Regions from separate parts of the Isoptericola sp. 178 genome, predicted to be linked through region 2. Evidence: predicted binding sites of a transcription regulator. Region 2 holds the regulator's gene; each other region holds the start of a gene.
The links. Region 2 encodes HrcA, which represses chaperone genes, less so after heat shock. Its sites were predicted from a motif close to TTNGCACTCGNNNNNNNCGAGTGCNAA; they were not measured.

Region 1: groES (co-chaperone GroES) is a predicted target of HrcA. The motif match lies at 2,389-2,415, and genes of this name have one in related genera.
Region 3: Q6349_RS05795 (Hsp20/alpha crystallin family protein) is a predicted target of HrcA. The motif match lies at 2,123-2,149, and genes of this name have one in related genera.

What each region holds. Positions count from the first base shown of each region.
Region 1 covers NZ_JAUQYN010000001.1:224,503-232,190, forward strand. The annotation lists gene guaB (IMP dehydrogenase) at 1-129, opposite strand, end outside; gene Q6349_RS00910 (MerR family transcriptional regulator) at 220-1,329, opposite strand; gene Q6349_RS00915 (WhiB family transcriptional regulator) at 1,532-1,831, shown strand; gene groES (co-chaperone GroES) at 1,981-2,277, opposite strand; gene Q6349_RS00925 (class I SAM-dependent methyltransferase) at 2,453-3,679, shown strand; gene Q6349_RS00930 (glutamate--cysteine ligase) at 3,726-4,883, shown strand; gene tsaD (tRNA (adenosine(37)-N6)-threonylcarbamoyltransferase complex transferase subunit TsaD) at 4,894-5,937, opposite strand; gene Q6349_RS00940 (malonic semialdehyde reductase) at 6,043-6,663, shown strand; gene Q6349_RS00945 (sulfurtransferase) at 6,764-7,630, opposite strand; gene rimI (ribosomal protein S18-alanine N-acetyltransferase) at 7,639-7,688, opposite strand, start outside.
Region 2 covers NZ_JAUQYN010000003.1:652,793-660,480, reverse strand. The annotation lists gene Q6349_RS12290 (AAA family ATPase) at 1-345, opposite strand, end outside; gene Q6349_RS12285 (hypothetical protein) at 380-586, opposite strand; gene Q6349_RS12280 (LuxR family transcriptional regulator) at 755-3,601, opposite strand; gene hrcA (heat-inducible transcriptional repressor HrcA) at 3,848-4,888, shown strand; gene dnaJ (molecular chaperone DnaJ) at 4,938-6,059, shown strand; gene Q6349_RS12265 (16S rRNA (uracil(1498)-N(3))-methyltransferase) at 6,070-6,846, shown strand; gene Q6349_RS12260 (histidine triad nucleotide-binding protein) at 6,856-7,209, shown strand; gene Q6349_RS12255 (PhoH family protein) at 7,212-7,688, shown strand, end outside.
Region 3 covers NZ_JAUQYN010000002.1:253,577-261,264, forward strand. The annotation lists gene Q6349_RS05785 (MarR family winged helix-turn-helix transcriptional regulator) at 1-306, shown strand, start outside; gene Q6349_RS05790 (glycerate kinase) at 329-1,543, shown strand; gene Q6349_RS05795 (Hsp20/alpha crystallin family protein) at 1,604-2,029, opposite strand; gene Q6349_RS05800 (hypothetical protein) at 2,184-4,073, opposite strand; gene Q6349_RS05805 (ferrochelatase) at 4,233-5,381, shown strand; gene hemQ (hydrogen peroxide-dependent heme synthase) at 5,410-6,180, shown strand; gene Q6349_RS05815 (tryptophan-rich sensory protein) at 6,235-7,068, shown strand; gene Q6349_RS05820 (putative protein N(5)-glutamine methyltransferase) at 7,034-7,688, opposite strand, start outside.

The DNA.
Region 1 (7,688 bases), on a different contig from region 2:
CGTCAGGCGCGAGGTGGTGTCGATGTCCGAGGGCGCCAGGTCCGAGTAGCCGGGCAGCAGGAGGACGTCGTCATAGGTCAGCCCCAGGAAGCCGAACGGATCGTGGGCGGGCGAGGTCGTCTCCGTCATGTCCCGAGTCTACGGCGCGCACGGAGGGGTCAGCCGCGGTCTCCGTCACACCGCGGCGCCTCCCGCCGACGCCCCGGCCGGCCGGCCGGGTCAGGCGCCGATGACCGCCAGGACCTCGTGCAGCAGGCCGGTGAAGGAGCGCACGCGCTGGACCTGGGCGGCCAGCGGCAGCTCGCTGGCGGCGTCGTCCCGTCGCAGCCCGACGAAGATCGGCAGCTCGGGGAACCCGTCGTGCACGGCGTGCACGACGTCGAGGTCCGGTCGACGCTGCCCGGTGGCCAGGACCAGCGCGGCGGGCCGCACCATCGTGACCAGCTCCAGGGACCGCCGGGCACTGGCCGGCCCGGTGACGATCCGCGCCGTCTTGCCCTTGGCCGTCAGCGCGGCGGCGAGGGCGTGCGCGGACAGCGGCACGGTCTCGTCGGGACCCGCGAAGATGAGCACGATGTTGCGCATCCGGCTGGGGTGGTTGGCCGGCGGCCCGCCGTTCTGGACCACGGACTGCTCGAAGGCCTCGGTGAAGGATCGCAGCGCCTGCAGCGCGGCCGTCGCGAGGACGATCTCGGGGACGGCGCCGGGCCCGGCCAGCACGGTCCGCTCGGCCACGCGGCTCCACGCCGGTTCGAGCAGCTGCGCCCACCAGGCGGCGGGGTCGCCGTGCGGCGGGATGCGCACCAGGTCGTCGCACCGCGCCTGGTCGTAGGCGAGCGCCGCGTCCACCACGGCGGAGACCCTGCCGGACGCCTGCTGCCCCTGCTGCGCGCCGGCGCCGCGGCCTCCCTGGCCGCCACCGGGCAGCGCCCGCAGGTGGGCCCGCCCTGCTCGGGCGGCGGAGTCCGCCGAGTCCGCGGACTCCTCGGCCTCGTCGGCGGCCGCGTCCTCGGGCGGGCTCGGCGGCGCGGACCGACGGGCCTCCTCGAGCTCGTCGACGTCCGCCTCGAGGGCGGCCTGGGCGGCGTCGACCGGGGCGACGCCCTCGAGCGTGAGCCGTCGCATGACGAGCAGCCGGGCGACGTCCTCGGGGGTGTAGCGCCGGTGGGAGCCGGCCGTGCGGTCCGAGGGGCCGAGACCGTAACGGCGGTCCCACGTGCGCAGCGTGGCGGGGGCCACGCCGAGGCGCCGCGCGACGGCCGCGACCGCGAGCCCGGGGCCGGACGGACGCGTAGCCCCGGCATCCTGGACGGGTCGCGAACGGGTCATGCGTCGATTCTGCCCAGGGGTTCCCGGGACCGCCACCGCGCCGGGTGGCCCGTCTCACCTTGAGTCCGAATCGATCATCGAACCTGGTCATGAAGCGATAGCAAGCGGTTCAGGCCCTGGTCACCCCTTTTCACCCACACCCACTTCAATCGGGTCGACCTGCTACTTGAACAACTTCTGCACAACTTGTAGGTTGTTCGCCATGACGGAGATCTCGCGGTTGCCAGGACCGGTTATGGAGTTGTGGGAGTGGCAGTACCAGGGGTCGTGCCGTGACGCGGACGACACCCTCTTCTTCCACCCCGAGGGTGAGCGCGGATCCACCCGCCGACGACGCGCGGAGGCCGCCAAGGCGATCTGCCGCAGCTGCCCGGTGATGATGGAGTGCCGCGAGCAGTCGCTGCGGGTCCGGGAGCCGTACGGCGTCTGGGGCGGCCTGAGCGAGGACGAGCGGTCGGCGATCCTCAGCGGTCGCGACCGCGAGCACAAGAAGGCGAGCTGAACCGACCTCGGTCGACGGCCGGTCGCACCCCCTCGCCCGCGCCCCCGTCCGAGCAGACGACGAGAGCCCCGCACCGGATCGGTGCGGGGCTCTCGTGCGGGGAGGGGGACCTGGCCGTCAGGCCAGGGCTCCCGCCCGGCGTCGCGGCGTCAGCCGACGACGACGGCGAGGATGTCGCGCGCGGACAGGACCAGGTAGTCCTCCCCGGCGTACTTGACCTCGGTGCCGCCGAACTTGCTGTAGATGACCTTGTCGCCGACCTTCACGTCGACCGGGACGCGCTCGCCCTTGTCGTTGAAGCGGCCGTCACCCACGGCCAGGACCTCGCCCTCCTGGGGCTTCTCCTTGGCGGTGTCCGGGATGACCAGGCCGGAAGCGGTCGTGGTCTCGGCCTCGACGGCCTTGACGACGATCCGGTCCTCGAGCGGCTTGATGGGGACCGACACGTCGGACCTCCTTGTTCGCGATGACTAGCGTTGACTGGGTCGCGCCCGGCCGCTGTCCGTCGTCGCGGGTGCCGGCACAGCGCGTGCGCTGGGACCAAATCTAGGCAGCCCTTAGCACTCTGACAAGTCGAGTGCCAGAAGCGGTCCCGTCGGGACGGCCTGAGAGCATGGACAGATGGACGTGGCCTCGCTCAGCAAGCTTCTCAGCCCCGAGGGCTGGACCCTGCTCAACGACCTCCCCCCGTACGAGGAGTCGCAGGCCATGGCCCTGGCGACGCGGATGCGCGCCGAGGGTGTCGATCCGGACCTCGCGGCCGCGGCCCTCACGCAGTCCCGGCTCCGCGCCCGTGCCCGGGCCAAGCTCGGCCCGTTCGCCGACGGGATGCTGTTCACGCCGGACGGGCTGGAGCAGGCGACCCGGCTGACCGTCGCCGCCGTGCACGCCCGCCGGTACCTGGCCGCGGAGGTGCACAAGGTCGCCGACCTGACCTGCGGTCTCGGCGCCGACGCCCTCGCCTTCGCGGGCGTGGGCCTGCAGGTGCTGGCCACCGACGTCGACGAGGTCACCGCCGCGCTGGCGACCGTGAACCTGCGAGCCTTTCCCGAGGCCGAGGTCCGCCACGGGGACGGGCTGGCGCTGGACCTGGTCGCCGAGGGCGTCGACGGGGTGTACGCCGACCCGGCCCGCCGGACGCGCGGCGGCCGGCGCGTGTTCGACCCGTCGGCCTGGGCCCCGCCGCTGGACGCCGTGTGGGGGCTGCGGGACCAGGTCCCCGCCGTCGGCATCAAGGTCGGCCCCGGCATCGGCCATCAGGGCCTGCCCGAGGACGCCGAGACCCAGTGGGTCTCCGTGGACGGCGACGTCGTCGAGGCCGGCCTGTGGTTCGGGCCGCTCGCGCCCGACGGCCCCGGACGCTCGGCCCTGATCCTGCGCACCGAGGACGGCGGCACCGTCTCGCGGCTCGTGCGTCCCGGCGCCGAGGGCGTCGACCTCGCCCCCGACGTCGGGGCGGTCGGCTCGTACCTGTACGAGCCGGACGGGGCCGTGGTCCGCGCCGGGCTCGTCGCGCACGCCGCCGCCGAGCTCGACGGCCGGCTGGTGGACCGGACCATCGCCTACGTCACCACCGACGCCCCGGCGGCGGCGCCTCCCCCGGGCACCGCGCCGCTGGCCACCGGCTACCGGGTGCTGGACGTCATGCCGTTCAACCTCAAACGGCTCAAGGCCTACCTGCGCGAACGGGGCGTCGGCCGGCTGACCGTGAAGAAACGCGGCACCGCCGTGACCCCCGAGCAGCTGCGGGCCCAGCTCTCCCTCCGGGGGGACGCCGAGGCCACGCTGGTGCTGACCCGCGTCGCCGGGCGTCAGCACGTCCTCGTGGTGGAGCCGCTGGGGGGCTGATCCCGGCCCCGTGGTGCACCGCCACCACGCGTGGAAGCATGGCTGCATGGTCCTGGAGTTCCAGCCCTCCCGGCGATCGAGCGTCGGCCTCGAGTGGGAGCTGGCGCTCGTCGACGCCGACTCCGGCATCCTGCGCCAGGTGGCCCCTGCCGTCATGGCCGAGCTCGGCCCCGACGCGCGGGCCCGGCACGTCAAGCCCGAGTTCCTGCGCAACACCGTGGAGATCGTCTCGGACGTGTGCGCCACCGTCCCCGGGGCGATCGCCGACCTCGAGAACGGGCTCGCCCGGGTCCAGGAGGTCATCCGCCCCATGCGGGCCGAGCTCATGGGTGCCGGCACCCACCCCTTCGCGCCCTGGTCGCAGCAGCAGGTGACCGACAAGGAGCGGTACGCCACCGTGGTCGACCGCGCCCAGGTCTGGGGCCGCCAGCAGGTGGTCTACGGCGTGCACATGCACGTCGGCGTCGAGGACCGGGCCAAGGTGCTGCCCATCCTGCGCTCGCTGCTGGTCCACGTCGCGCACCTGCAGGCGCTCTCGGCGTCGTCGCCGTACTGGGACGCCGCCGACACCGGCTACGCCTCGATGCGTGCGCTGCTGTTCCAGCAGCTGCCGACGGCGGGGCTGCCCTACCAGTTCACCGAGTGGAGCGAGCTGGAGCGGTACACCGCCGACATGCTCAAGACCGGCGTCATCGACGACTTCACCGAGGTCCGGTGGGACGTGCGGCCCGCCCCGCACTTCGGCACCGTCGAGGTCCGCATCTGCGACGGCACGTCCAACGTGACCGAGCTGGCCTCGCTCGCGGCCCTGGTGCACTGCCTGGTCGAGCACTTCTCCACGCTGCTCGACGAGGGCCGGCCGCTGCCCACGATGCCCCGCTGGTACGTGCACGAGAACAAGTGGCGCGCGGCCCGGTACGGCATGGACGCCATCATCATCCTGGACGCCGACGGGAACGAGGAGCTCCTCACCGACGCGCTGCCCCGGCTGCTCGAGGAGCTGGCCCCCGTGGCCGAACGTCTCGGCTGCGCCCCGGAGCTCGACCGGATCCGGGACATCGTCCGCCACGGCGCCTCCTACCAGCGCCAGCGCGCCGTGGCCGCGGCGCACGGCGGTGGCCAGACCGGGCTCGAGGCCGTGGTGCGCTCCCTGGTGGCCGAGCTGCACGCCGGCCACCCGCTGACGCCGTCCGCCGCGGAGTGACCCGCGGCCGCTAGACCGTGATGGTCGTCAGCGGCATCGAGGAGTCCACCCCGATGTCCAGGTCCGACGGCGGCAGCCCCGCCCGCACGACGGCGGAGCCCAGCGCGGCGATCATCGCCCCGTTGTCGGTGCAGTAGCGGATCGGGGGGATGCGCAGGTCGATCCCCGCCGCGGCGCATCGCTCGGCCGCCATGTCCCGCAGCTGGCTGTTGGCAGAGAACCCGCCGCCGATGATGAGGGTCCCGACGTCGTGGGCACGGCAGGCCGCGATGGTCTTGGCGGTGAGCACGTCCGCGACGGCGGCGGCGAAGGAGGCCGCGACGTCGGCCACGGGGACCTCCTTGCCGGCGTCCTGCCGGGCCTCGACCCAGCGGGCGACGGCCGTCTTGAGGCCGGAGAAGCTGAAGTCGTAGGCGTGCTTGGCCTGGTCCTTCGGCGCCGTCAGGCCGCGGGGGAACCGGATCGCCTCCGGGTCGCCCTCGCGCGCGAGCCGGTCGATGTGCGGGCCGCCCGGGTAGGGCAGCCCGAGCAGCCGCCCGACCTTGTCGAAGGCCTCCCCCGCGGCATCGTCGAGCGTCGAGCCGAGCTCGGTGACGTCCGTGGCGATGTCGTCGACGAGCAGCAGCGAGCTGTGGCCGCCGGAGACGACGAGCGCCATCGACCGCTCGGTGAACGGCCCGTCGACGAGCTGGTTCACCGCGGCGTGCCCGATGACGTGGTTGACGCCGTACAGCGGCTTGCCGAGACCGATCGAGAGCGCCTTGGCCGCGCTGGCACCGATCGTCAGCGGGCCCACCAGGCCCGGGCCGGCGGTGACCGCGACGGCGTCGATCTCCGACAGGTCGACGTCGGCCTCGCCGAGCGCCCGCCGGATCGTGGGGGTCATCGCCTCGAGGTGGGCACGGCTGGCCACCTCCGGGATGATGCCGCCGTAGCGGGCGTGCTCGTCCATGGAGCTCGCCACGGCGTCGAACAGGAGCTCGTCTCCGCGCACCAGAGCGACACCGGTCTCGTCGCAGGACGTCTCGATGCCGAGGACCAGGGGATCAGCCATGGCCCACATTCTGTCACCACCGCCGGCCCCTCTCCGGAACCGTCGTGACCAACGCCACGCCGGCCGCCAGGAATCATGCGAACGCATGGACGGTTCCCCACGGACATGACCGACACCCTGCTCGAGACCGCCCCCCTCGCCGTCGACGAGGCGTCCGCCGACCGCCTCTTCCGTCACGCCCGCTCCACCTCGCAGTGGACCGGCGCCGAGGTCACCGACGCTCAGCTGCAGGCCGCCTGGGACCTGGCCAAGCTCGGTCCGACCGCGATGAACACCCTGCCCCTGCGCCTGCTGGTCGTGCGCAGCCCCGAGGCGAAGCAGCGGCTGGTCGAGCACATGGGCGGCGGCAACAAGGCGAAGGTCGAGGCCGCGCCGGTCTCCCTCGTCCTGGCCGCCGACCCGGCGTTCCACGAGCACCTCGACGAGCTCTTCCCGGTCTACCCCGGGATCCGCGAGCAGCTCGCCCCCGCGGCAGAGGTCCGCGAGCAGATGGCGCGCAAGAACGCCCTGCTGCAGGCCGGGTACCTGATCGTCGCGCTGCGCGCCGCCGGTCTCGCGGCCGGGCCCATGGACGGCATGGACGCCGACGGCATCGACCGGGAGTTCTTCGCGGAGTCCGGCTGGCGGTCGCTGATGGTCGTCAACGTCGGCGAGGCCGACGGCGAGGGCTCGCCGCACCCCCGCGGGCCGCGCCTCGACCTGGGGCAGGTCTCCCGCACCCTCTGAGACCGCCCTCTGCTGTGGGTATGAGATCGGCAGCCCCGGACAGGTTCGGGGCTGCCGATCTCATACCCACAGCGTTGTCGCGGGTGCTGGGAGCCCTGCGTCAGGAGACGGCGACCGGGCGGCCCGGGTCGTTCGACCACTGGGACCAGGACCCCGGGTAGAGGGCCGCCGGCACGCCGATCGACGCCAGGGCGGCGATCTCGTGCGCCGCGGTCACCCCGGACCCGCAGTAGACGCCCACCGTCGCGTCCGGCCTCACCCCGAGGGAGGTGAACCGGGCACGCAGCTCCGCCTCGCTGCGGAAGGCGCCCTCGTCGTCCAGGTTCTCCGTCGTCGGCGCCGAGACGGCGCCCGGGACGTGGCCCGCCTGCGGGTCGACGGGTTCGACCTCGCCGCGGTACCGCTCGGCGGCCCGGGCGTCGAGGAGCACACCCGAGGTCGCCAGGTCCGCCGCGTCGTCGGCGTCCAGCACCGGCATGCCCCCGGGGTGCGCCACCATGTCGCCGGGCACCCGGCGGGTGATCCCGACCTCGAGGGGGTGGCCCGCCCGGCGCCACGCCTCGAGCCCGCCGTCGAGGATGCGCACGGCGTCGTGACCGAACCAGCGCAGCAGCCACCACGCCCGGGCGGCGGAGGTGCCGCCCACCTCGTCGTACACCACGACGCGGGAGTCGGAGCAGACACCCCACCCCCGGGCGGACTCCTGGAACTCCGCGGCGGACGGCAGCGGGTGCCGTCCGGCCTCCGGCGACGGCACCGCGGCGAGCTCGGCCTCGAGGTCCACGTAGACCGCACCCGGCAGGTGACCGGCCTCGTAGCGGTCCAGACCGTCGGTCCGGCCCAGCGCCCAACGCACGTCCAGCAGCAACGGCGCACCGCCGAACGGGTCCTGCAGGCCGCCGAGCTGCAGGTCGGCGGCGACCGTGTCCGCGTCGACGAGCACCCGGTCACGTGCCGGGGACGTCACCCGGCGCGTCACGCGGCACCGCCGGCACCGGTCGTCGCCCGCGTGCCCGGCGAGGGGT
Region 2 (7,688 bases):
CTCGACCAGCTCGGGGAGCACGACGCCGAGGGCGTCCGCCGCCGGTCCGGCGGCCTCCAGCGTGGCCTCGGCCCCCAGCGCGGCGACGGCGTCCCGCAGCAGACCCGCGAGCCCGGCGTAGGGCACGGGACCGGCGCCGGAGTCGGCGCACTGGCCCCGCAGGACGAAGGCCGGGTCGGCAGCGGACCCGTCGAGGAGCTCCTCGACGAGGCGCGTCTTGCCGATCCCGGCCTCGCCACCCACGATCACGCACTGGCCGTCGCCGTGCGCGGCCTCGTCGAGGAGGCCACGCAACGTCGCGAGCTCGCTCTCGCGGCCGATCAGCGGGACCCGGCTGACCCTCATGGAGTCATGCTGCCAGCCCCCGGGGCGGTACGCCTCAGGCTGCGCGGACCGCACGGGCCCGGGCCATGCGCAGGCGGTCGAGGGCCACCAGCACGCGGGGGCGCGGAGCCGTGGCGGGGTGCCGGCGGTGCGCCGGTGCCGTCCGCTGGCCGCGCTCGGCCGCCTGACGGCGGTGCTCGGCCTCGCGGACGACCTCGGCCTCCTGCAGGCGGTACATCTGGTGGAACTGCTCCGGGGACATGGTGACCCTCCTTGGTCGGCGGGCCGGGGTGGCTCGCGATGACTCCAGGTTCGGTCCCTGAGGTAGGGGCGTGGATCGGGCATCCGACCGGTCTTCGCCGGCGCGTCGCTCGACAGGCCTGAGGTACCCCCCGGCCCGGGGCGGCGCCCGTCTGAGGTACCCGGAGGGTCAGGCGGGGTGCGCCGCGGACCGGGCCACGACGGCGGCCTCGGTCCGGCTCGTGACACCGAGCTTGCGCAGGATGGCCGAGACGTGCACCGACGCCGTCTTGCGGGAGATGAACAGCCGCTCGGCGATCTGCCCGTTCGTCAGTCCCTCGGCGACCAGCTCCAGCACCTGGCGCTCCCGGTCGGTCAGCGGGTCGGCGCCGGCCTCGGCCGGCCGGCGCCGGGTCGGTGCCGCGAGTCCCGCGTCGTGCAGCAGCGAGGTCGCCCGGGCCAGCAGGGAGCCGGCACCGACGTCGCGCGCGGCCTCCGCGGCGTCACCGAGCAGCTCGCGCGCGCGAGCCTTGTCACCTGCCGCGAGCCGGTGCTCGCCCTCGCGCACGAGGGCGTAGGGGCGCAGGTGCGCCGGGGCGCCGTCGTCGGGACCGAACGCGCTGACCTCGGGCCACGGTGTCCGGCCCAGCTCGGCGGCGAACACCGTCGCCCACAACCGGTGGGTCGGCCAGAAGGCGGCGGCGGCCAGGGCCTCCTCGTACGGTCCGACGTCGACCGCCCGGCCGGTCGCGCGGGCCCGGGCGAGCACCCGGGCGGCGACCGCCAGCACCGTCAGGGCGTACGCCCCGGACAGCCGACCGGGGTCGGCGGCGTGGCGGACCAGGTCGAGCGCGTCGTCGACGTCGTCGCGCGCGAGGGCCAGCTCGGCCAGCGTGGCCGGGGCCCGACCCCGGACCTGCATCTCCACCTCGGCGAACCGCAGCCACACGGCCCGGTGGCGTCGCCCCATCGCCTGGGCGGTCTCGACGTCCCCGCGCCACAGCGTGAGCCACGTCCATCGTTCGGCCAGGTAGACGGCCCAGGCGCTCGGCGAGACCTCGTTCGTGGCCCGCCGGTACCAGGCGTCGGCCTCCTCCCAGCGGCCGAGCCCGATGAGGGCCTCGGCGACGTTGCCCTCCAGCATCGCGCGGCTGCTCCAGCCGGATCCCCCGGCGCGGCCGACCTCGGCACCGGCCGAGGCGGTCCGCAGCGCCTCGGCGAACCGGCCGAGCCGGAGCTGGTGGTCGGAGAGGTTGGTGAAGTAGTGGGCCCGCCCGGCCCAGTCGTCCCCGGAGAGGCGGCGGGACTCCTCGAGCTCGTCGAGGCCGCCCGGGTCGCCCGCGCTCAGCCGGGCGAGACCGCTGGTGTTCAGCAGCAGCGCGGCGGTGGAGCGGTCGCCCGCGGCCGTCGCGGCCTCGTAGCCGCGCCCGGCGGCCGCGACCGCCTCCTGGAAGCGGCCGGCGAGCATCTTGGCGCGGGCGTCCAGGCGCAGCAGCCCGGCGAGCGTCCCGAGGTCGTCCTGCGGTGCCGCCGCGAGCGCCTCCCGGGTCCGGTCCAGGCCCGCGACGTCGCCCGCGCGCAGCTGCTGCACCGCCACGAGCCCGAGGGTGCGGGCCCGGCCCGCGGGGTCGTCGGCCGGCCACTCGTCCAACGCCTGACGCGCCAGCGCCAGGGCCCGGTCGACGTGGGTCGCGACGGTCTCGGCCTCGGCGACGCGCACGAGCAGGTCGTGGTGCGTGGTCCCGGTGACGTCCGCCGCGTCCGGCACGGTGTCCCACAGCTCGAGAGCCCGTTCCCCGAGCCGGACGGCAGCCGCCGGGGCGACGTCGTTCGCGGCGGCGTCCAGGCCGGTCACGGCGGCGGCCAGGGCGCGGTCCGGCACACGGGCGTGCCACCAGTGGTCGGCCTGCTCGACCAGCCGCGGCACGGTGGCCGGACCGGTGGCCAGCGCCTCGGCGTAGGCCGCGTGCAGCCGCCGCCGCTCGGTGGGCAGCAGCTCCGCCTCGACGGCCTCCTGCATCAGGGCGTGACGGAACCCGTAGCCGTCGGGGTCGGCCTGCAGGACCAGGGCGTCGACGGCCTCGCGCGCAGCGGGTTCGGCCCGCTCGAGCGCCTCGTCGCCCAGGACGGCGGCCAGCACGTCACGGCCGGCGCGGACCCCGCCGGCGGCGACCACCCGGCAGAACGCCTGCGCCGCCTCCGACAGGCCCGCGTAGCGCAGCAGCAGGACGTCACGCAGCGAGACGGGGATGTCACCGTCGTAGCAGCAGGCGAGCTCCTCGACGTAGAAGGGCACGCCCTCGGCACGCTCGACCAGCTCGCCCAGGCCCCCGGCGCCGGTCCGGTCCGCGCCGGCCGGTGCGTCGGGGAGCACGGCGCGTGCGAGCTCGACGACCTCCGGGTCGGCGAGGCGCGGCACCTCGACCCGTTCGGCGAGCCGAGCCCGGTCGAGCTCGGCCAGGGTGGTGCGCAGCGGGTGGCGCCGGCCGACGTCGTCGCTGCGGTAGGTGACCAGCACGAGCAGGTGGGTGGACGGGGCGGCGCGGGCGAGCCGCGCGACGGTGGTCCGCGTGACGTCGTCGGACCAGTGCAGGTCCTCGACGACGACCACGACCGTCCGGCGGGCGCAGACCGTCGTCAGCAGGTCGGTGAGCACCTCCGGTACGCGGCCGCCGTCGACGCCGGGCCGCACGGTCACCAGCCGGGGCAGGATCACGCCGAGGGCGTCCGCCGCGGGGCCGGCGGCGTCCAGCACCGCCTCCTCACCGAGCGCGCCGACCAGGTCCCGCAGCACGCCGTCGAGCCCGGCGTAGGGCACGGGGCCCGCGCCGGAGTCGGCGCACTGGCCCCGGGCCACGAGGGTCGTGCCGGTGTCGACGCCGTCGAGGAGCTCCTCGACGAGACGCGTCTTGCCGATCCCGGCCTCACCGGCCACGACGAGGCATCGCCCCGCGCCGTGCGTGGCACCGTCGAGGGCCTCGCGCAGCGCGGCGAGCTCGGGCCGGCGCCCGACCAGGGGGACCTGGCTGACCCTCATGGGGACATGCTGCCAGCCTCCGGGGCGGCACGCCTCGGGCGGGGCGGACCGCCCCGGTCCGGCGGTGCCGCGGGCGGACGAGCGCCGACAGCACCCGGGGACGGGGCCCGGCGACGGGGGGCGGGCATGACGTACCTCACCGGTGACGGCGGGTGACGCCGGACCGTCGCACGAACCGCGTAAGATGGCACTCAGCCCTGGAGAGTGCTAAACCCCCCGGGGCGCCGAGCGAGGGGAGGTCGAGAAGTGAGCGAGGAACGTCGGCTCGAGGTGCTGCGCGCCATCGTCGAGGACTACGTCACCACGCGCGAACCCGTCGGGTCGCGCATGCTCACCGAGCGTCACCGTCTCGGTGTCTCCCCGGCCACGATCCGCAACGACATGGCCGCCCTGGAGGACGCCGGGTACATCGCCCAGCCGCACACGTCGGCCGGCCGGGTGCCCACGGACGCCGGGTACCGGGTGTTCGTCGACCGGCTCGCGGAGGTGCGCCCGCTCAACGTGCCCCAGAAGCGGGCCATCGAGACCTTCCTGTCCGAGGCGATCGACCTCGACGACGTCCTGACCCGTGCCGGGCGGCTGATCGCCCAGCTCACCGGACAGGTCGCCGTGGTGCAGTACCCGTCGCTGCGGCGGTCGGGCCTGCGCCACCTCGAGCTCGTGCCCGTGGCGGACTCCCGGATCCTCGTCGTGGTCATCACCGACACCGGCCGCGTCGAGCAGCGCTACTGCGAGCTGCCGGTGCGACCGGACGGGACCGATGCCGGCACGGACCTCGACGAGGGCACCCTCGGCGAGCTGCGGGCCCGGTTCAACGCGGCCGCCGCCGGCAAGCGCCTCGCCGACCTGACCGGCGTGTTCGCCGGCGTGGTCGAGTCCGTGGGCCCGCGCCTCAGCGGCGTGGCCCAGGCCGTGGCGGACCTCGTCGTCGAGACGCTGGGCGAGGAGGGCGAGGAGCGGATCGTGCTGGCCGGCACGGCCAACCTGGCCCGGTCCGGCGCCACGTTCGAGCAGGGGCTGAGCCCCGTCCTCGAGGCGCTCGAGGAGCAGGTGGTGCTGCTCGGGCTCCTCACCGAGATGGCGACCGACGGGGTCGGGGTGCGGATCGGGCACGAGAACCGGCTCGACGGTCTCACCGAGACCTCCGTCGTCGCCTCCGGTTACGGTAGCGACGGCGACACCGTCGCCTCCCTCGGGTCCATCGGCCCCACCCGCATGGACTACCCGGGCACCATCGCCTCGGTCCGCGCCGTGGCACGCTACCTGTCCCGCGTGCTGCCGAACTGACCACCGGTATCCCTGACCAGACTTTCTCCACGTCACCGAAGAGAGACCTGTGACCGACTACTACGAGATCCTCGGCGTCGAGCGTGACGCCACTCCCGAGCAGATCAAGAAGGCCTACCGCCGCATGGCGCGCGAGCTCCACCCCGACGTCGCGGGTGCCGAGGGCGAGGAGAGGTTCAAGGACGTCGCCCGGGCCTACGAGGTGCTGTCGAACCGCGAGAAGCGCGAGCAGTACGACCTGGGCGTCGACCCGAGCGCACCCGGCGGCGGCGCCGGAGCCGGCTTCGGCCAGGGCTTCGGCTTCCAGGACATCTTCGAGACGTTCTTCGGCGGCGGTCAGGCCAGCGGTCCCGTGCCGCGGGCCCGGCGCGGCCAGGACGCGCTGGTGCGCATGGACATCGACCTCTCCGAGGCCACGTTCGGCGGCAAGCGCGAGCTGCAGGTCGACACCGCCGTGGTGTGCGGCACCTGCGGCGGCAACGGGTGCCGGCCCGGGACCGACGTGCGGACCTGCGAGGTCTGCCACGGCCAGGGCAACGTCCAGCGCGTGGCCCGGTCGTTCCTCGGCCAGGTCATGACGACGGCGCCCTGCGCGGCCTGCCAGGGCTTCGGCACGATCATCCCCGAGCCCTGCGCGGAGTGCTCCGGCGAGGGCCGGGTGCGCTCGCGTCGCTCGCTGACGGTCAACGTCCCCGCGGGCGTGGACACCGGGACCCGGATCAAGCTCGCCGCCCAGGGCGAGGTCGGGCCGGGCGGTGGTCCGGCGGGCGACCTGTACGTCGAGATCCGGGAGAAGGCCCACGACACGTTCGTGCGCCGCGGCGACGACCTGCACTGCACCCTGCCGGTGCCGATGACCGCGGCCGCGCTGGGCACCGTGCTCGAGCTGTCCACCCTCGACGGCCAGCAGGAGATCGACCTGCGTCCGGGCATCCAGCCCGGCGAGATCGTCACCCTCAAGGGCCTCGGCGTGGGGCACCTGCACGGCAACGGTCGCGGCGACCTCAACGTCCACGTCGAGGTCCAGGTGCCGACCTCCCTCGACGAGGAGCAGACCGAGCTGCTGCGCCGGCTGGCGAACCTGCGCGGCGAGGAACGCCCCGACCCGCGGCTGGCCGCGGCCCACCCGGGCGTGTTCTCGCGGCTGCGGGACAAGTTCGCCGGGCGCTAGGCGCGACGTCGTGAGCGCACCGGTCTTCGTCGACCACGGCGTGCCGGCCTCCCTGGCCCCGGGGGCGACCTACGTCCTCGGCGGGGCGGAGGGGCGGCACGCCGGCGTCGTCCAGCGACGGCGCGCCGGTGAGCGGGTCGACGTGGTCGACGGCGCGGGCACCCGCGTGCTCGGCGTCGTCGAGACGGTCGACGGCGGCGAGGTCGCCCTGCGCGTCGAGGACGTGCGGCACGAACCGGCGCCGGCCGTGCGCCTGACCCTCGTGCAGGCGCTGGCCAAGGGCGACCGCGACCACCAGGCGGTCGAGGCCGCGGTCGAGGTCGGGGTCGACGCCGTCGTGCCCTGGCAGGCCGACCGGTCCGTCGTCGTCTGGCGCGGACCGCGGGCCGAGAAGGCGCGCGCCAAGTGGGCCGCCACCGTGCTCGCGGCGGTCAAGCAGTCCCGCCGCGCGTGGCTGCCGCCGGTGGAGGAGCACGTCACCACGCGGACGCTGGCCGCCCGGGTGCGCGACGTCGTCGCCGCGGGCGGTGCCGTCGTCGTCCTGCACGAGGAGGCCACGACACCGCTCGCCGACGTCGCGCTCCCGGAGCCGGCTCTCGGCGCGGACGCGCCTCCCGAGCTGGCGCTCGTCGTCGGCCCCGAGGGCGGGATCTCCACGGAGGAGGTCAGCGCGCTCACCGACGCCGGCGCCGTGACGGCACGGCTCGGCCCGCACGTGCTGCGTACCTCCACGGCGGGTCCCGTCGCCGTGGCGCTCCTGAGCGACCGGCTGGGCCGCTGGCGGTAGCGTGGACGCATGACGACGGAGACCGAGGCGGACTGCCTCTTCTGCAAGATCGTCGCCGGCCTGCAGCCGGCCGACGTCGTGGCCGACACCGAGCGGGTCCTGGCGTTCCGGGACATCGACCCGCAGGCGCCGGTGCACGTGCTCGTCGTGCCCAAGGAGCACCACGGCGACGTGTCCGTCCTGGCCGCCGCCGACCCGGAGCTGCTCGCCGAGGTCGTCGCCGTCGCCGACGAGATCGCGCACGACCTCGCCGACGGCCAGTACCGGTTCATCTTCAACTCCGGCCCGCGTGCGGGCCAGAGCGTCTTCCACGTGCACGGCCACGTCCTGGCCGGCACCCAGCTGGGATGGAGTCCCGCCTGAGCATGACGTCCCCCGCCTCCGACCGCTCCCTGACCGACCACCCGCGGCACGCCACCGAGCATCGCGTCGTCGTCCCCCCGCACGTGCCGATGGTGGCGCTGCTCGGCAGCGGCGACTCCGTCCTGCGAGCGATCGAGGACGGGTTCCCCGGGGTGGACGTGCACGCCCGCGGCAACGAGATCTCCGTGCACGGCCCGGCCGGCGACGTCGCCCTGGTGGCACGGCTGCTCGACGAGCTGGTCGAGGTCGTCGAGGCCGGCACCCCGCTCACCCCCGAGGTGGTCTCCCGCTCGGTGTCGATGCTGACCTCCGCCGCCGCCCAGCGGCCCGCCGAGGTGCTCACCCACGACATCCTCTCCGGGCGCGGCCGCACCATCCGGCCCAAGACGGTGGGGCAGAAGCGCTACGTCGAGGCCATCGCGGCCAACACGATCACCTTCGGCATCGGCCCGGCGGGCACCGGCAAGACCTACCTGGCG
Region 3 (7,688 bases), on a different contig from region 2:
CGCCTGCGGCAGCTCAACGAGAACGTGCTGCTGGCCCAGTCGTCCCTGTCGCGGATGGTCGAGCGGCTCGAGGCCCGGGGGCTGCTGTGCCGGTCGGTGCCCGAGGACGACGCGCGCGGGACGCTGGTCGGGCTCACGGACGCGGGCCGCCGGCTGCAGCGCCGGGTGGGTGCGCGGCACGTGCGGGCGATGGACCAGTACGTCGGAGGTGCCCTGGACGCCGAGGAGCAGGCCGAGCTCGTGCGGTTGCTGACGAAGCTGCGGACCGCGCAGGCCGACATCCCCGACTGGACCCCTCACGGTTGACCAGGGTCGATATTCTCGCCGGGTGACACCGTCGACACCCGCCGACCCGCTCCCTCCCGCCGAGCGACCGCACGTGGTGCTGGCGCCCGACGCGTTCAAGGGGACGCTGGACGCCACCGAGGTCGCCGTCGCCCTGCGAGACGGCGTGCTGGCCGCCGCTCCGGAAGCCAGGGTGACCTCGCTCGCCATGGCCGACGGCGGGGAGGGCACGCTGGACGCCCTCGTGGCCTCCTGGCAGTCGGCCGTGCGCACGGTGGAGACCGTCGACGCGATCGGTCGCCCCACCGTGGCGCGGTGGACCGTCTCCCCGGACGGGCTGATCGGGGTGGTCGAGCTGGCCGAGGCCAGCGGGCTGCCCCGGGTGAGCGACGAGCCGCTCCAGCCCCTGCACGCGAGCACGCGCGGGACGGGTGACGTCGCCGCGGCCGTCCTGGACGCCGGGGTGCACGAGGTGCTCGTGTGCCTGGGTGGTTCCGCCTCGACCGACGGCGGCGCCGGGATCCTGACCGGGCTGGGCGCCCGGCTGCTCGACGGCGAGGGGCGGGTGGTCCCCGACGGCGGCGAGGGCCTGGCCCGGGCGGCCGCGATCGACCTGTCCGGGCTGCACCCGCGCGCCCGCGAGGTGCGCTGGCGGCTGGCCGTGGACGTCACGAACCCGCTGCTGGGCGAGCACGGTGCCGCGGCGGTCTTCGCCCCGCAGAAGGGGGCGGGCCCGGGTGAGGTGGCCTTCCTCGACGAGGCGCTGACCCGGTGGGCGAACCTCCTCGAGCGGGAGACCGCCGTCCGCGTCCACGAGCTGCCCGGGGCCGGGGCCGCCGGGGGCGTCCCGGCGGGGCTGGCCGCCGTCCTGGGCGCCGCGCTGGAGCCGGGGGCGCTGCTCGTCGCCGAGGCGGTGGGCCTGCCGGCCGCGCTGTCCGACGCCGCGCTCGTGATCACCGGGGAGGGCTCGTTCGACTCCCAGTCCGTGCGCGGCAAGGTGGCCGACGGCGTGGCGCGCCTGGCCGCCGTGTCCCCGGCCCGCCCGCCCGTGGTCGTCGTCGCGGGTCAGGTGCTGCTGCCGGCCGAGCAGACCCGGGCCGCCGGGATCGCGGCGGCCTTCTCGGTCGCTCCCGGTCCCGTCGACCTGGAGCACCTGATCCCGCGGACGGCGACGAGGCTGTCCGAGGTCGCGGCCTCCGTCACGAACCTGCTGCAGGTGACCGCGTGGCGCTCCGGCGGGTCGTCGGTCCGGACGTGACGGCGGCGGTCGCCGGGACGCCGCGTCCCGGCGACCGCCGCCCGCGGCCTGGCGCGACGATCAGCCGCCGGCCTCGATGGTGTGGGGTTCGGAGCGGTGCGACACCTCGATGCGCCGCGGCTTGGCCTCCTCGGCGACCGGGATGGTCAGCGTCAGCACGCCGTCGGCGTAGGAGGCCGAGATGTGGTCGAGCGCCAGCCCGCGCCCGAGCGTGATCTGACGTGCCACGGTGCCGGCCGGGCGCTCGCGGAGCAGCCACTGGCCCTCGCCGGAGCGTCCGGTCCGCTCGGCCCGGACGGTCAGCGTGCGGTCCTCGACCGAGACGTCGATGCTGCCGGGGTCGATCCCGGGCAGGTCGGCGGCCAGGACGAAGTGGTCGTCCTCGCGGAACAGGTCCATCGGCATGGCCGAGACGTTCCGCGCCGTGAGGGGGAAGGAGCCGAAGAGCCGGTCCATCTCCTGGAACGGGTCCCAGTACGTAGCCATCGCGCATCACCTCCTCGGCGAGGCCGCACCCGCGACCTCGATCCGCGACGGGTGCGCCGGTCCGTCCGGCGTCACCTGGCTACACCCTCAGAATTAGCACTCTCGACCCGAGAGTGCCAGCGTCGGATGTTCGCCGTGAGCGAACGATCCGGGATCAGGGCGCGACGTCGTCGTGCAGCACGACCCGGGACAGCTCGACCCCGCCGCCGGGCAGCTGCCAGTAGTGCAGCCGGCGCGCCTGGGGTGCGCTGACCTGCAACGACAGGCGCATCGCCTGGGCGCCGTCCGACTCGCGGACCCGGTACGGGTCGCTGCCACCGTCCCCGCGTCGCAGGCGGTGCAGCTCGTAGCCCGCGACGTCGTGGGCCCGGCCGGTCAGCACCATGACGATCGCCCGGTGCACACGGTCCTCGAAGCCACGCCCCGGTCCCGCGAGCGAGTCGCAGAACCGGGGACCGACGTCGTAGTCGGGCAACGGGTGGTCGACCTTCTCGTCGGGCCCGATCAGCTCGGCCCAGGCGCGGTAGACGTCGTGGCGGAGCTGGTCCTCCGGGTCCGTGAAGAGCCGGTCGGGTACCGCCGCGGTGGCCGGTTCCCCGGCACGTTGCTTGCGCGCGGACCGGATCCGCGCCTTGTACCGCTCGGCGTCGCGGTGCATCCGGTCGAGGTGGTCCCGCTGCTCGCGCGCCAGGTCGCGCAGGCCCGCGACCTCGACCTCGAGCGTCCTGACCGCGGCGCGCAGCTCGACGTTCTCCCGCTCGGCGAGGTGCGCCCGGGCACGGTACTCGTGCACGGACCGCTCGAGCTGCCGGACCAGGGCCTTGCGCTCGCCGGGCGGGGAGGCGTCCACCTCGGTGCTGTCGTCCGGGCAGGACGTCGAGGCGGCGGGCACCGGCGCGGAGGACCGCCCCGGTGGCGGCACGGCGCGGCGCGGGCCGGGGCCGGGCGTCGGGCGGGCAGCAGGGGGCGGCTCGGGGACCGTCGTCGGCTCCGGGCCGAGATCCTCGTCCGGGGGCACGGTCGGCGCCGGGAGCCAGGGCGGTCCGCCGTCGAGCAGGCTGATCGCGGGCAGCACGCCGGCGGTGTCGTCGACGTCGTCGAGACGCAGCGCCGGCTGCCGGTGGCCGCCGGCAGGACCGGGTACGGGGCGGGGTGGCTGCATGCGGGCCGCGACCACCTCGCCCACGGTGAAGAGGTCGCGCAGGTCGTCGTCGCCCCGGCTGGCGTGCTCGCGGTGCACGCGCACGGCCACCGCCGGTGCGAGGGCGAGGGTGACCTCGTCGGCCTCCACGCGGTGCACCTGCGCCGGCACGACGGCGCCGGCCGGGTAGGCGGCCAGCACGCGCGAGGTCTGGGCGACGGGGTCGGGCAGCATGCCGCGCACGTCCAGACGCCGCGTCCCGGCGTCCAGCACGCCGTGCACCGCCATGCCCGGCGCCAGGAGGCGGTCGATCGGCACGACGGGCAGCGTCAGCTCCTGGGCCACCTGCGCCGTCGCGCCGTCGGCGGTCTGCACCAGGGCGCGCGTGCCGACGAGACCGAGCACCGTGCCGCTGGTCGCGGCGGGAGCGGTCGGCAGCAGGCTCACGGTGACGAGGCCGGCGCGCGTGGCCGCCGTCAGGGCGTCCTGCACGAGCCGGTCGTGCACCCGCGTGCCCTCGGCGGCGTCGTACGCGATCCACAGCGGCGAGCGGGCGACGTCGTGCACCCAGCCGACGCCCACCGGGTAGACCCGGGAGGCGCCGCCGTAGACCTGGGTGGCGTCCGGCATGCCGTGCGAGAAGGCCCACGACGGGTCGCCCGCGTGGATCACGACGACCTCGGCCAGGCCCTGGACGTCGTCGAGCACGCGGTCCGCGTCGACGAAGGGGCGGCCCCGGTCCTGCGGGGTGGAGACGACCACGACGGGCCAGGTGCGGTCGGGGTGCTGGAGGCGGGCGGCGAGCTCCTCCGCCTGCACGGTGGTGCGCACCTGGCCCACCGTGGCGGGGGGTCGCGCGGGTCCCGTCCGGCCCGGCGCGGAGGCGGTGCGGGTGCTCGTCACGGGGCCTCCTCGCTCACGGTCCGGACCGGGTCCGTCGAGAGTACCCGCGCACGTCCGGGTCGGCGCGGGGTCGAAGATGACGTCCTGTCCGTTCAATGTCACGGCGGGGCGGCGGCGAGCCGGTCCGGAGCACCCCTGGGCTCGGTGGATGATGGGACCATGTCGACGACCCCCCGGCCGACGGCCGATCCCACCCCGTACGACGCGCTGCTGCTGTTCTCCTTCGGCGGCCCGAACAAGCCGGAGGACGTCGTCCCGTTCCTCCGCAACGTCACCGCGGGCAAGGGGATCCCCGACTCCCGGCTGGAGGAGGTCGGCGAGCACTACTACGCGTTCGGCGGCAAGAGCCCGATCAACGACCAGAACCTCGCGCTCAAGGCCGCGATCGAGGCCGAGCTGGCCGCGCGCGGGATCGAGCTGCCGGTCGTCTGGGGCAACCGCAACTGGGAGCCGTACACCGACGACGCCGTCACCGAGCTCGAGGCGCTCGGTGCCGAGCGCGCGGTCGCGCTCGTCACCTCGGCCTACTCGAGCTACTCCGGCTGCCGGCAGTACCGCGAGGACCTGGCCGTGACGCTGCAGCAGCGCGGTCAGCTCGACGAGAACGGGTCGACGGGCGTCCAGTTCGACAAGATCCGGTCGTACTTCAACCACCCCGGCTTCGTGCAGGCCAACGTCGAGGCCGTCCTCGACGGCTACGCCGCGCTGGAGGAGAAGGGCGGCTCGCCCGCGGACGCGAAGCTCGTGTTCGTCACGCACTCCATCCCGGACACGATGGAGGCGGCGTCCCGCATCTCGCAGGCCACCTACTCCACCCAGCACCTGGACGTCGCCGCCGTCATCGCCGCCCGGGTCGCCGAGGCGCGCGGCCACGAGGTCTCGTGGGAGCTGGCCTACTGCTCGCGGTCCGGCCCGCCGACCCAGCCGTGGCTCGAGCCGGACGTCAACGACCTGCTGACCGAGCGTGCCGGCGAGGGCCTGCGCGACGTCGTCATGGCGCCGATCGGCTTCATCTCGGACCACATGGAGGTCGCCTACGACCTCGACACCGAGGCGATGGAGACCGCCACCGAGCTCGGGATGACGGCCGTGCGCGCCGGCACCGTGGGGACGCGGCCCGCCTTCGTGGCCGGGCTGGTGGACCTGCTGCTCGAGCGGGCGGCCAAGGCCCGCGGCGAGGACGTCGACGAGGCGACCGTCGGGACGCTGCCCCCGTTCCGGTCCGTCTGCGAGGTCGACTGCTGCCTGCGCCGCGACGGTGAGCCCAGCGGCGTCCCGGCGCTGTGCTCGCGCGACGTCAACCGCTGAGCGACCGAGCGATCCTGGAGGAGCATCCGTGAGCGACCAGCACATCCACGCCGACACGGGCGAGGCCGTCGACACCGCCGCGATCAACGAGTCCATCCGCTACGCGATGATCTCGGTGTTCTCGCTCGCGGGGCCGGTGCCGGCGGACGACGCCGAGCGTGCCGCGCTCGCCGCCGAGGCCGAGGACGCCCTGTGGGGCGGCGCTGGCGAGGCCGACCGTGACCCCTCCCGCGCCGACGGTGACGTCGTCGTGCGCGGCGTCTACGACGTCGCCGGGCTGCGTGCGGACGCGGACCTCATGGTCTGGGTGCACGGCCCCACGGTCGAGTCGGTCCAGGGCGCCTACCAGCGGCTGCGCGCCTCGCGCCTGGGTGCCGTGCTGACGCCGGTGTGGTCCGTGGTGGCCCTGCACCGGGCCGCGGAGTTCAACAAGGGGCACGTCCCGGCCTTCCTGGCCGGTGAGGCCCCGCGCGACTACCTGTGCGTGTACCCGTTCGTGCGGTCCTACGAGTGGTACCTGCTCCCGGAGGCCGAGCGCCGCACGATGCTGCGCGACCACGGCATCGCCGCCGCGGGGTACAAGGACGTGCGGGCCAACACGATGAGCACGTTCGCGCTGAGCGACTACGAGTGGCTGCTGCCGTTCGAGGCGGACGCCCTGGACCGCATCGTCGACCTGATGCGGGACCTGCGGGCCACCGAGGCGCGGCTCCACGTGCGCGAGGAGGTCCCGTTCTACACCGGGCCGCGGGTGCCGCTGGCCGCGTGGGTCGACCGGCAGCCCCGCACCCGGGCGTAGCGCCGGCAGGCCGGTCGAGATGCTCAGCATGCTGAGGTTTGGCATGCTGAGGGCATGACGACGCTTCAGGACACACCCCAGCGCCCCGCCACCGCCCGGGACCGCGTCCGGCAGGTCGTGGTCGCCGTCGGCGCGCTCCTCGCCATCCTCGGTGCCGCCGTCGGCTCCGGCGCGTTCGGCGGCCAGCCGATCCAGGAGGCGGCGGACGGTGCGCTGTCCGCCGACGCGACGGTCCTGGCGCCCGACACCCCGGCGTTCTCGATCTGGTCGGTGATCTACACCGGTCTGGTGCTGTTCGCCGTCGTCCAGGCGCTGCCCGGTCGCGCGGCCGACCCCCGTCTGCGGTCCGTGGCGTGGTGGATCCTCGTCTCCATGCTGCTCAACGCCGCCTGGATCGGCGTCGTGCAGGCCGGCTGGCTGTGGGCCAGCGTCGCCGTCATCGCCGGTCTCGTCGCCGTGCTGTCCCTGGTGCTCGTGCGTCTCGTGCGGACCCCCGCCCCCCGCGTGCTCGACGCCGTCGTCACCGACGTCACCGTCGGCCTCTACCTCGGCTGGGTCTCCGTGGCGACGCTGGCCAACACCGCCGCGGCCCTGAAGGCGGCGGACGTCGGCGAGCTGGGCCTGGGCGCCACCGGGTGGGGTGTCGCGCTCGTGGCGGTGGGCGCCGTGCTGGCGCTCGCGGTCGCCCGGTACGGCGCCGTCCGTCCGGCCGTGGTCGTCCCCGTCGGCCTCGCGATCGGCTGGGGTCTCGCCTGGATCGCCGTCGGGCGGACGACGGGGCCGCTGACCGACCAGACGGTGGCGGTCGCGGCCGGCGTCGCCGCCGCCGTGGCCGTGGTCGGCCCGGTCGTGGTCACCCTGGTCCGCCGTCGCCGCGCTCGCGCCTAGCGACCACCACGGTAGCGTCCCGGTCCTCGTCCCATACCCGCTCGGCCCTCAGCCCCGCGGCGACGACGGTCCCCCGCGCTGCCGGCCACTGCCGCGCCGCGATCTCGAACAGCAGCACGCCGCGCGGTGCCAGCCACCGCGGGGCCTGCCCCAGCACCCGCCGCAGCACGTCGAGGCCGTCGGCGCCGCCGTCGAGCGCCGTCGGTGGCTCGTGGTCCCGCGCCTCCGGCGGCATGGTGGCGAGGGCGGCGGTGGGCACGTACGGGGCGTGGCACAGGAGCAGGTCGACGCGGCCCCGCAGGCTGCGCGGGAGCGGGTCGAACAGGTCGCCGGTCGCCACGGCGGCGCCGAGCGGCTCGAGGTTGCGGCGGGCGTAGCCGACCGCCACGGGGTCGACGTCGACGGCGTGCAGCGCGGGGCGCGCACCGGCCGCGGTCAACCCCTCGAGCACGGCGCCGCCGAGCGCGCCGCAGCCGCAGCACAGGTCGACGACCGTCGGGTCCACCGACCCGGGCCGGCGGTCCAGCGCTGCCTCGACCAGCGCCTCGCTGCGACGGCGGGGCACGAAGACGCCTGGTCCCACCGTCCACGTCCTGCCGGCGAGCTCCACCTCGCCGAGC